Regions from separate parts of the Niabella digestorum genome, predicted to be linked through region 2. Evidence: riboswitches for the same ligand, from Rfam matches in the RefSeq annotation. Region 2 holds a riboswitch; the other holds the start of a gene.
What was found. Region 2 has a riboswitch for thiamine pyrophosphate ahead of V2H41_RS06120 (TonB-dependent receptor). Riboswitches for the same ligand answer to the same signal wherever they lie in the genome.
Positions count from the first base shown of each region.

Region 1: another riboswitch for thiamine pyrophosphate. It lies ahead of pnuC (nicotinamide riboside transporter PnuC); the one in region 2 lies ahead of V2H41_RS06120 (TonB-dependent receptor).

Region 1 is NZ_JAZGLY010000004.1:136,024-141,949, forward strand. It holds gene V2H41_RS08085 (acyl-CoA dehydrogenase family protein) at 1-731, opposite strand, end outside; gene pnuC (nicotinamide riboside transporter PnuC) at 712-1,341, opposite strand; TPP riboswitch at 1,391-1,489, opposite strand; gene V2H41_RS08095 (MIP/aquaporin family protein) at 1,897-2,604, opposite strand; gene glpK (glycerol kinase GlpK) at 2,666-4,156, opposite strand; gene V2H41_RS08105 (glycerophosphodiester phosphodiesterase family protein) at 4,261-4,635, opposite strand; gene V2H41_RS08110 (glycerophosphodiester phosphodiesterase family protein) at 4,674-5,156, opposite strand; gene V2H41_RS08115 (DUF5689 domain-containing protein) at 5,167-5,926, opposite strand, start outside.
Region 2 is NZ_JAZGLY010000003.1:154,472-160,397, reverse strand. It holds gene V2H41_RS06140 (4Fe-4S dicluster domain-containing protein) at 1-253, shown strand, start outside; gene V2H41_RS06135 (D-alanine--D-alanine ligase) at 360-1,346, shown strand; gene V2H41_RS06130 (PASTA domain-containing protein) at 1,378-2,217, shown strand; gene V2H41_RS06125 (rhodanese-like domain-containing protein) at 2,247-2,558, shown strand; gene V2H41_RS06120 (TonB-dependent receptor) at 2,630-4,873, opposite strand; TPP riboswitch at 4,949-5,054, opposite strand; gene lepB (signal peptidase I) at 5,267-5,926, opposite strand, start outside.

The sequences.
Region 1 (5,926 bases), on a different contig from region 2:
TCTTCCAGTAAATGATTTACCATACCCAAGGTATTTACAGCAATGGTGGTTTCTGCAAAAGACATAAATGGATAGTGGTAAATATCATGCTTCAATGTAGTATGCGCGGTATCGATAATAAAACTTCGCTCAGGTTTTACCTTGAGATCTTTAACCCTAAAGCTATGGCTGGCTGTAGCCCTGAGGCCTATAGTATTCCAGTCTTCCAAAACCTCTACCTCGTTTTTCTTAAAGAAGAAAGAACGTACCAATGGTTGCCCTTGCTCTGTAAGTACAGTTTTGCCGTCTTTTTCAATAATACAATTAGCTGTAAAATGAGTAAGATGTGGAGCCCCTGTAGCATATTTCCAACATCCATTGATGATATATCCATTCTTCACCAGGCGGGCAACGCCGTTCACGGCACCACTTCCTCCTAGGCATACATTTTTTTTACTGAAAATTTTGGCGCCAGTATCTTCTTCAATATATCCTACAAACAGGTTGGCTCCTGCACAAAGGGTTACGGTCCAGCCCAGACTTCCGTCCACGTAAGCCAAGGCTTCCTCAACACGCAATGCCTCAGGAAGACTCAGCTCCAAACCATTCAAGTGTTTAGGCACGAAAAGTTTAAACCATTGCCTCTCATAAATGATATTTAAAAGCGCGGGGGTTAAAGCGCCTGCTTTCTCAGATTTCTGACATAATGTTCTCAAATGAGCGACTTCTTCCTTATTCAAAACTAAACTCATGAACTTGTTTTTGTTTTTTCAAAATCCTACTCCAATCTCTATAACCCAGTATAGCTACAATAAAAAGAAACAATGTTAGTAGGGCATACAGAGGCAATTCTTTATAAATCAAAAGCGGTATGGCAAAAGCATTACTGATATTGAGCAATATCCAATTTTCTATCTTGCGTTTTGCAAGCAACCACATTCCAGCCCAAGCAGTGGCACTCACCCACGAATCAAAAATCGGAACGGTAGAATCAGTAAACTGTATAAGTACAAAATACAGCACAAAAAATGCAACCACTACAATTCCTGTAGTCACAAGCCAATCCGATCGATTGGCACGAGTAATATGTGTTAAAGCATTATTCCCTTTCTGCCAGCGCCACCAGCCGTACACGCTCATCACAAAATAATAGACATGTAATGCACTTTCGGCATACAACCCGGCATGAAAAAAAATATAAATGGAGATAAGTACGGCAATAATGCCACAAGGATATAACCATACTTTATTAGCTTTAGCCAACAATACTTCGGCCACACCAAAGCTCACGCCAATCCATTCCAATAATGGTACGGCTTTAAGCTGCTCCCAAAAAAGAGAAATCCAATGCTGAATGCTCATAATTCCCTGTTGTTATAGACAACTCACAGGGATGTCTGGATAATATAATAGACAGAAGATACTTCAACTCCCTACGCCAGCATTACCTGGATCAGGTTCTTTGGGTATAATCTCAGCCCGTTATATTAAGGCACCCCATGAGCAGCACAAATATAGGATGAAAAATACTGTAAGAAGAAATATCGTATAAGGTTTTATATTTTATTTAAGAAGCTTTGACAAGATAAAAATGATTTACAGCAGGATATACTTTAATCATATTGGACTAATTGAAAATTGAAATGGACATTACATGTAGGCCCCGTAAGGCCTTATTATTTTATCTATCATGCACATTTGGGTAACGAGCTTATCGAGCATGAAAGGGGGCCATGTGTGCTTTGGCAAGTTTCCCCCAACATCTATTATTAATACCAATGAAGTAGCAGCATGGGAATATGCAAAATAAATGAGGTGTAGCCTGACATTCAGACTACACCTCATCATTTTATACTCCTGGTTCCGAATTATCGTTGAGAAAATAATGCCCGAGAGTATACTACCACAAAAAGTTTCTTATACTAATAAATCAAAAACTATCGCAGCTAATAATCCTCCAATAATTGGACCCAGAACGGGAATCCAGCTATAAGACCAATCGCTGCTTCCTTTTTTACCAAGTGGTAAAATAGCATGCATGATACGAGGACCTAAGTCTCTTGCCGGATTGATAGCATATCCGGTAGGACCACCCAAGCTTAAACCTATAGCTAATACAATCAAAGCCACAGGTAACGCCTCTAACGAACCCACACTGCTGGCCGGTGCGGACAAAAACAGTGCTCCGAATATCAATACAAAGGTTCCAATGGCTTCGGTAATCAGATTATTGATAGGGTTGCGAATTGCGGGGCCGGTACTAAAAGTTGCCAGCTTAGCACCAGTATCCTCCGTTTGCTCATAATGCTGTTTGTAAGACAGCCATACTAGCAAGGAGCCTAACATAGCACCCAGCATTTGCCCGGCTATATACTGGCCTACAGAAGAAGCGCTTATTTTTCCTAAATAAGCCATGGCAATAGTAACAGCTGGATTAAGATGTCCTCCACTATGCGCGGACGTAATAAACACTCCCGCAAACACAGCCATGGCCCATCCAAAAGTTATCACAATCCATCCGCCATTATTGCCTTTTGTTTTATTTAGCAGTACGTTAGCTACCACACCATTACCTAACAGAATAAGTATGGCGGTGCCGATTAATTCACTGGTAAAAATATTCATATGGAGCATTTAAAGGTTAAGGAACTAATTATCCAATTGCCAAAAGCATCGCAGCGATTTCTTACTCTGCCCAAGCTTGTGCGGCTTTAATAGCACGGGCCCATTCTTTCTGTAATGTAGCTCGTACTTCGTCTTTCATGCTGGGTTCAAACACACGCTCTTCTTTCCAGTAAGCCTGCACTTCATTGATATCCTTCCAAAAACCGGTGGCCAGACCTGCTAAATAAGCCGCTCCCAACGCCGTAGTTTCAGTAACAGTGGGTCTTACCACTTTTGTATTCAGAAGATTGGATTGAAACTGCATGAGGTAATTATTGATAGTAGCGCCCCCATCCACGCGCACCTCTTTAATGGTAATGCCTGCATCAGACTCCATTGCCTTCAATACATCCATAGTTTGGTATGCTATGCTTTCAACAGCGGCACGTGCTATATGCCCGTCGCTGGAGCCTCTGGTAAGGCCTACAATAATTCCTCGAGCATGCTGATTCCAGTAAGGCGCGCCCAAGCCTGTAAATGCCGGTACCATATACACGCCTCCATTATCATTTTCTGTAGCTGTCAAAGCTTCTACATCGGAAGATTTCTGAATAAGTTTCAGTCCGTCGCGTAACCATTGTACCACAGCACCCGCAATAAACACGCTTCCTTCCAGTGCGTAATACACTTTATTATTAATTTTCCAGGCGATGGTAGTAAGTAGATTATTTTTAGACTCTACAGGTTTAGTACCGGTATTCATCAGCATAAAGCATCCGGTACCATAAGTATTCTTCACCATGCCTTCGTGTATACACATTTGACCGAATAGTGCCGATTGCTGATCTCCTGCAATACCGGCAACCGGTATTTGCGCAGATGTTAGCAACTGTTGTGTATGTCCGTATACTTCGCTGCTGGAGCGCACTTCGGGCAGCATATTACGCGGAATATTCATAATCTTCAACAATTCATCATCCCAATCCAGAGTATGAATATTGAAAATCATGGTGCGTGATGCATTGGTTACATCGGTGGCATGTACCTGACCATTGGTAAGCTTCCATAAAAGCCAAGTATCAATAGTACCAAAGCAGAGCTCGCCTTTTTCCGCTTTGGCGCGAGCCCCTTCTACATTATCCAGAATCCATTTGACTTTTGTACCGGAAAAATAAGCATCGGTAACCAGGCCGGTTTTTTCTTTGATGATAGCGGCAGTACCATCAGCCTTTAATTGATCACAATAGTCGCTGGTACGTCGGTCTTGCCAAACAATAGCATTATATATAGGCTCCGATGTATTACGATCCCATACTACTGCGGTTTCGCGCTGATTAGTAATACCTATAGCGGCAATATCAGTAGGTGCTATACCAGCTTTTGTAATGGCCTCTGCAGCAACACCAATTTGTGTACTCCATATTTCATTAGCATTATGCTCTACCCAACCGGGCTGAGGAAATATCTGTGTAAATTCTTTTTGAGCAACAGCAACAATATTACCTGTCTTATCAAATACTATGGCACGCGAACTAGTAGTACCTGCATCAAAAGATAGAATATATTTTGACATATCAATCGGTTATTTGGCCAATATACTGGCTCTTGTTAGTGAATACAAGCTAATCGCAATTAAAATATCTATTCTAATAGTCATTCGTTTCTCAAGATAAAAATTTACAACTGAGCAAACAAATCAGAATAGTCGCTAATAATTCCATCTACTCCCATCGCTTTCAGCCTTTTCATTTCATCCAGATCATTCACCGTCCATGGTATAATACGCATGCCCCTCTTACGACAATCCTTTATCATGTTATCGGTTACAATACTATAGTGAGGGCTTAGTGCGGCAGGTATAAAACCTAGTGATTTTATCAATTCATCAACAGAGCGTTTTTCTTTTGCGTCTATCAAATACGATAATGCGTATTGAGGATATTTGCGATGCAAAATATGCAGTGCGCGTGTATCAAAAGTTTGTATTACCACTCGGTCAGCGATCTTCTTCTTATTGATCACATCCATTGCCAGATCGATAAAGGTCTCCAAATCAGGATAGTATTTTCCATCTGAAGCGGGACGTGATTTTATTTCAATATTGTAATATACGGTCCTATTTTTTTCTTAGCATAGGCCTCCGTTTCCTCTAGTAAGTCAGAAAGTAAAGGCTTTGACGCCTTCATTTTCTTTTGACGTGGAAATTCAGGATTGAACTTCAGCCCTACATCGTATTTCTTAATGGAGTCGTATGTCAGCTGATACAATACTATTTTGCGAGCAGCCTCACGTGTAAGAGTATCTCCCTGCGGGGATGTAACAAAATTACTGTTAAAGGTAGGGTCATGCGATACTATCACTTTACGGTCTGCTGTAAGCTGCAAATCCATCTCCAGCGTAGTAATGCCGCGATCTATGGCATCCAACATAGCTGGAATGGTATTCTCAGGCATTAAACCGCGGCCTCCGCGGTGCGCCTGGGAGTCAAATCCCTTTTGCGCATATACCGCGAAAGCCATGCAGTTTAGTAGCCATATAACGATGAATCGTCTCCCTTTTAGCACAAATGCCATTCCATTAGTTTTATTCTTCCAGTCTAGTTACATTTGGATGCTTTTCGATATCGTCAATAGTAGCCGGTGGGAATCCGTCTGTTTCAACCTGGAACAGCTCTACTACTGTTTGTTTACGAGCAGTAGTCCATCTACCCAATGTCACATTATACACACCACCCATCATATTAAACAGGCTGGCATCGGTAGCTGCGGTTGGGTGCCGTTCATTAGTCGCATACGGCATAAATGTAGTGTTACCTGGAGAGCGATAGTATAAGTAAGGAATGGTTTCCGGTTTATAAGTTTCAGGATTTATCACAACAGAGTACATAGAGTACCAGTCGTTGTTACAAATTCTGTAGCCGCGAGGCGGGTTCAGAGAAGGATCGTAAATAGAAGCTCCTCCCCCTGATGCGATAAACAATACATCCACAGGAACTGACTGCTCAGTAACAGTGGTTCCTTTAAATATAGCTACACCGGAGGCGTTACCACTATTAGCAAAAGGACCTGAAGTTCCGAAATTGCTAGGACGCACTAAGCCGCCATCGCCTGCGTTGGTAGATCCGCTGGAGGTACTATACGTTTTTTGAATGAAAATTGCATCCGGAGGGAAGGGGGTACCTGCATTACCGTTAATTTTTCTACCTTGGAATCCGAAATAGAAGAATTTACCTTTAGGCACTACCCCTGAGGTGATATTCCACTTAATAGTGCGCTGCCCACCGGTAGCCCAGCCGGCATCCAGAGCCGGAGTTGAAGCTCCCGCATTATTGCACACTACAATA
Region 2 (5,926 bases):
GATTGCAGATGGAACCTCGGTAAATGGCGAATATACTTTAATGAATGGTAAGGTGGTGGATGCGCATTTCAAGAATGAGCCTCTTGCTGTAGATACATATTATATTACACCTGATAAATGCACCGAATGCCAAGGCTTTCATGAAGAACCCCAGTGTGCTTCTGTATGTCCTGTGGATTGTTGTGTGCCTGATGAAATGTATCAAGAAACAATCGAAGAACTGCTGGCGAAAAAAGAAAGATTACACTTATAAACCACCGTATATTGAACCAGCATTCCGCACTGTTGTTTATAACGAGGAAGGACGGTTACTGCGGTGTATATTCCCTTTGTCCATATATTTTTAAATATTGCATTTAATGAAAAAAAACATTGCATTGGTAACCGGCGGGTATTCTGGTGAAGCGGTTATTTCTTATAAAAGTGCCGAAACTATTGGCAACCATCTTGACAGGGATCGGTATAATGTGTATAAAATAGATATTACGAAGGAGGGATGGTATTATGTAGCCGAAGATGGCACTCGTTCTGATGTGGACAAAAACACATTTACCATTGTAGACAATGGGCAAAGGATAAAATTCGATGCCGTGTTGATCGCCATGCATGGTACACCTGGAGAAGACGGAAAACTGCAGGGTTATTTTGATATGCTGAATATCCCGTATACAGGGTGTAGTGCAGCTACTTCAGCCCTTACCATGAACAAAAGCTATACAACAGCAGTGGCCAGCAGGTCAGGGATTCATGTAGCCAATTCCATCCTGTTGTTTGACCATTCGCTCTTACCAGCTGCTACAATTCTAGAAAAACTAAAACTACCCTTGTTTGTAAAGCCTAATAGTGGTGGTTCCAGTATCGGTATGAGTAAAGTGCTGCAGCCCGAAGAGCTAGAGCCCGCTATTCAGAAAGCCTTTAAGGAAGATAAGCAGGTGTTGATAGAGGAGATGATTGAAGGACGTGAGTTCACCATCGGTGTATATAAATCGCAAGGGGAAATAATTACCCTGCCTATGACTGAAGTTAAGGCTGACCCGAGTAAGGTGTTTTTTGATTTTGAAGCAAAATACGAAGGTAAGTCCACCGAAGTAACACCGGCACAGGTAGATGAATCTATAGCGGAAAAAATAAGGGAGGCAGCTAAAAGAGTTTATCAGGCGCTTAATTGCCGCGGGGTTATCCGTATTGATTTTATCTACAATGAAAAGGTGGGTGCGCCCTTTATGCTCGAGGTTAATACCATTCCTGGCCAGAGTGCGGCCAGCATTGTTCCCCAGCAAGTGGCTGCAGCTGGCAGAAACTTAAAAGATTTTTATACTTTGCTGGTAGAAGAATGTTTTTTGTAATGTTTATATTTACAGAAACTATTTTTTTCTAATGTTTAAATTCATTACCAATAAACCCCTGTGGGTGAATATATTGGCGGGGGTGTTGCTGTCGGTAGCAATCTTTGTGGGTGCGATAAGTTCTCTAGGATGGTTTACTAATCATAATGATGCGAAGACTGTTCCTGCCGTAACCGGAAAAACATTGATGGAAGCCGAACGCATTTTGTCCGAGGCTGGATTTACCATAGAAATACAGGATAGTGTTTATTATGATAGTCTTCCTCCATTTTATGTTATTAGGCAAGTACCGGATGAACTGGAGGTTGTAAAATCTACTCGTAGTGTATATCTTACTTATAATAGAGCCGAACCGCCATTAATAGAAATGCCCAATGTTGTAGGGTATAGTTTTCGTAATGCTTTGATGGTGCTGGAAAATGCCGGATTGAAACTGGGGGATACAACCTTACGACCCGATTTTGCGAAGAACTCTGTTCTAGAGCAATTGTATAACGGTGTTACCATTCAACCTGGAGCTAAAATCAAGATGGGGAGTAAAATCGATTTGGTAATTGGTTCCGAGCTCAGTCATGTATCATATGCTACTCCTAATCTTATTGGGCTTACATTATACGAAGCTCAGCAATTGTTGGATGGTATAGGCGTAAAACTGGCTGCTATTATTCCCGATCCCGATGTACGGGATACTGCTAATGCCTATATTTATAGACAAAACCCTCCGCGTTATGACGACGAAGGTAATTTGATCACTATTCGAGCAGGGCAGGTAATGGATGTATGGGTGGGTACTACCAAGCCTGTAACGGATTCCACCGATGTATTTACTCCTTCGTCAAGAAGAAGAGACTCAATTGGGGGGCATGAATAATTACTCAACTTTTTTAAATACTATATAACATGGATACTATCACAGTTCACCAGTTAAAAGAAAGATTAGATAATGGTGAAAAATTATTGCTGATTGATTGCCGGGAGCCGGCAGAATATGAAGAATATAATATCGGAGCTACATTGATACCTTTGGGGGATATTCAAAACGGAACATTAGGTCCGCTGGAAGGTAAAGAAGAAGAGGAGGTAATCATCCATTGCCGTAGTGGTAAGCGTAGCGCAGCAGCCTGCTTACACTTAGAAACATTAGGCTTTAAAAAAACTGTGAATGTAGAAGGTGGTATTCTGGCCTGGAAAGAAGCTTTCGATAATGATTAATATTTTTTTAGGATAATTAAAAAGCCTGTCGATATTACATCGACAGGCTTTTTTGTTGTATATGTTTTTGATTAGAAAGTAAAGGAAATACCGAGGTTCCAGTTCGTGCCCGCCTGGGGAAAGTAATAATTTTCCGTAGTGAAAACCCCGCCATATAGGTAACTAAAAGTATATCCGCTGTTTTCGTATTTTTTATTAAATACGTTATTAATCATACCTATGATACTAATATCTTTAAAAGTATTAGAGCTAAACTGATATCTGAGTCTTACATCAGCCAACGCATAAGGATTAATGCTCTTAAGCTTATTCTGAGCATTGTCGAGATATTGTCTTCCTACATATTTCCCTAGAACATCAATATAGAAATGTTGCGCGTCTGCAGGTTTAGTAAAAGGCTCTACAGTAAGAGAAGCTCCTGATATGATGTTGGGGGAGAAGGATATATCGGTATTGGTAAGGGTGGTCGCTATCTGTCCGCCGTTATCATAGTCATCATCGTATTGCGTGATACTTTTTATTTTATTGCGGCTGAAAGTGGCATTGGCAGCGACTTGCAACCAATCTACAGGTTTTGCAGCAACAGAGAGTTCTATACCGGCTCGATAACTATTATCCACATTAGTACGCGTATAAGCTCCTACATCATTAATTTTCCCGGTAAGAATGAGCTGGTCTTTATATTTCATATAGTATCCGTTAATTTCAGCTTCCCACTTAGGGGCATTAAAGCCATATCCCAGCTCAACATCTGTTAATCGTTCAGGACGGGGAGCTTCATCTGTATTTGCTTCGAAGTCGTTACGATTAGGCTCTTTATTAGCAATGGCTACAGATCCATATATTTTGCTTATTGCTGTTTTGGGATGCTTGATGATATAGCTTAATCCTGCCTTGGGATTAAAGAAAGTGAACTGATTTTTTGAATGAATATCGGGGTTCTTTCTGAAACCGTTAATGGTATAATCCACCACCCTCACTTGTAAGTCGGCAAAGCCGTACAGATTAGTAATGAGCTGCTGCTGTAGCTTTGTGTATATATTAAAGTCGTTCTTTTTTGCGGGTAAGTTGTACCAACGGTAATCATTGGGAAACCCTACTTGTGCCCATTTTACAAAGCCGTAGTGTTTAGCATCAAATATAGTATAGGCTCCACCAATATTGATAGTGGTATTTTCTTTGTTATAGTTTGCAGAAAATACGGTACCATAGTAATGGTTGTCGAGCCATAATTGGCGTATTAGATCGGTAGATGTGATTACAGAATCTCCAATGGTAACAGGATGTAGCCCATAGTCGTCAAAATCTTCACCAATTTTGTACTCATTATAATAGCCTCGTCCTCTTGTTAAAAACAAGCTGATATTGGAAGACCAGTGATTGTTGAATTTATGATTGAAGAATGCCTGATAATAATCCTGCTGATAATTATCGGTCTGGTCTTCATAGTAAACCCCATCACTTATTTTACCGAGTGTATTGGTTCTTCTGCCAATGGCATCTAATTGTTTGGTGTAATTTACTGTAGATGGGTCATCTTCGGAAGTATAGTAGGTGCCAATACCATTCCATGCTTGTCCGGTTCTTTCCCTCCCGGTAAGCAGATTAAATTTAATATTCGTCTTTTCATTTTTTGACGTCCATCCGGCAAGAAATTGAAGCGACTTCAAATCACTGAATGAACGTTGTATATAACCATCGGAACTAATTTTGGACAACCGTACATCTACCTGAAAACCTCCGGGCAGCAGTCCTGTTGCGGCTTTCAGCGTATGTTTCCACGTATTGAAGGAGCCATATGCATTACTCACAGATGCATAAGCTTTTTTACTTTGCTCAATATTGTAGATGTTTAGAGAAGCTCCAAAAGCGCCGGCTCCGTTGGTAGAAGAGCCTACGCCGCGTTGTATTTGTACAGAGTTTGCCGATGACGCCAAGTCGCCGAAGTTTACAAAGAAGGCACCTTGCGATTCGGGATCATTTACGGGAATGCCATTGAAGGTAACATTGGTTCTGGTAATATCGGTTCCTCTGATGCGTAACGATGAATAACCTACTCCAATACCGTCATCTGAACTTGTAATAACTGAAGGAATCTGATTGAGTAAGTAAGGGAAGTTTTGTCCTAGATTTTGCTTTTCGATTTCTTTAGAGCTGAGGTTGGATACAGCAAATGGTGATTTTTCATTCAATCTTGTAGAGCGTACTTCAACAGGAGTAAGTTCTTGTACACTGTCTCTGGTAGTTGTGTTTTGTGCATTAACGGCATGATGTGCATACACAACGATGCATGCGAACATGAAAATCCTCTTCATTTGTTTTTTCTTTTGTGGCCTGCTATGTGCAGTGCCGGGTTAAAAAAATAATGAGAGGGGAATGCTGAAATAAGAAAGGAGGGATATCATCCTTCCCTGCGCAGGCATTACCCTGATCAGGTTTGCGGGTATAATCTCAGCCTCATCAATAATAATTGATTCAGCACCCCGGGAAACACTGTGCCTTGAAAAGGCGCTGCAAAGATATAGTAAAAAATTGGTTTAAAGGTTTCGTAGGTGGAATAAATATTTTTTATGAGCACCTATGGCTGTTCATTTGAGAAATAGTTTTCAAAATATTACGGAAAGTGTAATAGTAAGTGCGTTTAAAATAAAAGCCTATGTGAAGTTGACTGATTTTCACACAGGCTTTTTTATAAAGCGTTGATGATTTTATTTGATGATTTTAAACAGACGTTTCCATCGCGGTCCCTTGTCATAGCTGAACCATATCATCCAGGCTTTACCTACTACGGCGCTTTCGGGTACAAAACCCCAGAATCGGCTATCCTGGCTCTTATGACGATTGTCACCCATCATCCAGTAATAATCCATTTTAAAAGTATACTGGTTAGTGGCTTGGCCGTTGATATAGTATTTCCCGTCTTTCACCTCCAAGGTATTGCCTTCATAGGACCTGATGACACGTTCATAAATAGGGTAATTTTCAGGAGTTAAGGTAATGGTACTACCTTTTTTAGGAACCCAGATGGGGCCGTAATCATCTACCGACCATTCGTGCGCTTTATCATAATAAGGGAACAAGCGCTCGGGCTCCGCATTAGTAGGTATTCTTTCTTTAGTGATGCTGGCAGCATCCACTGCAGGAAGTTTTTTAAGAATTTCCAGCTCGTCCAATGTGAGATTAATATGATATATATTATTGCCCAAAGGACTGAAGTCGGGCATGCCGCTCTCCATATTTAAAGCAATGCCGGCTTCACGCAGAAAGTCTTCATCAATGATGACATTATTTTTCGTTCTGAAATAATAATAGGTTGCGGAAGTAGGAGAGACATAACCGGGTTTATTATTGATGTATACAATGCCATC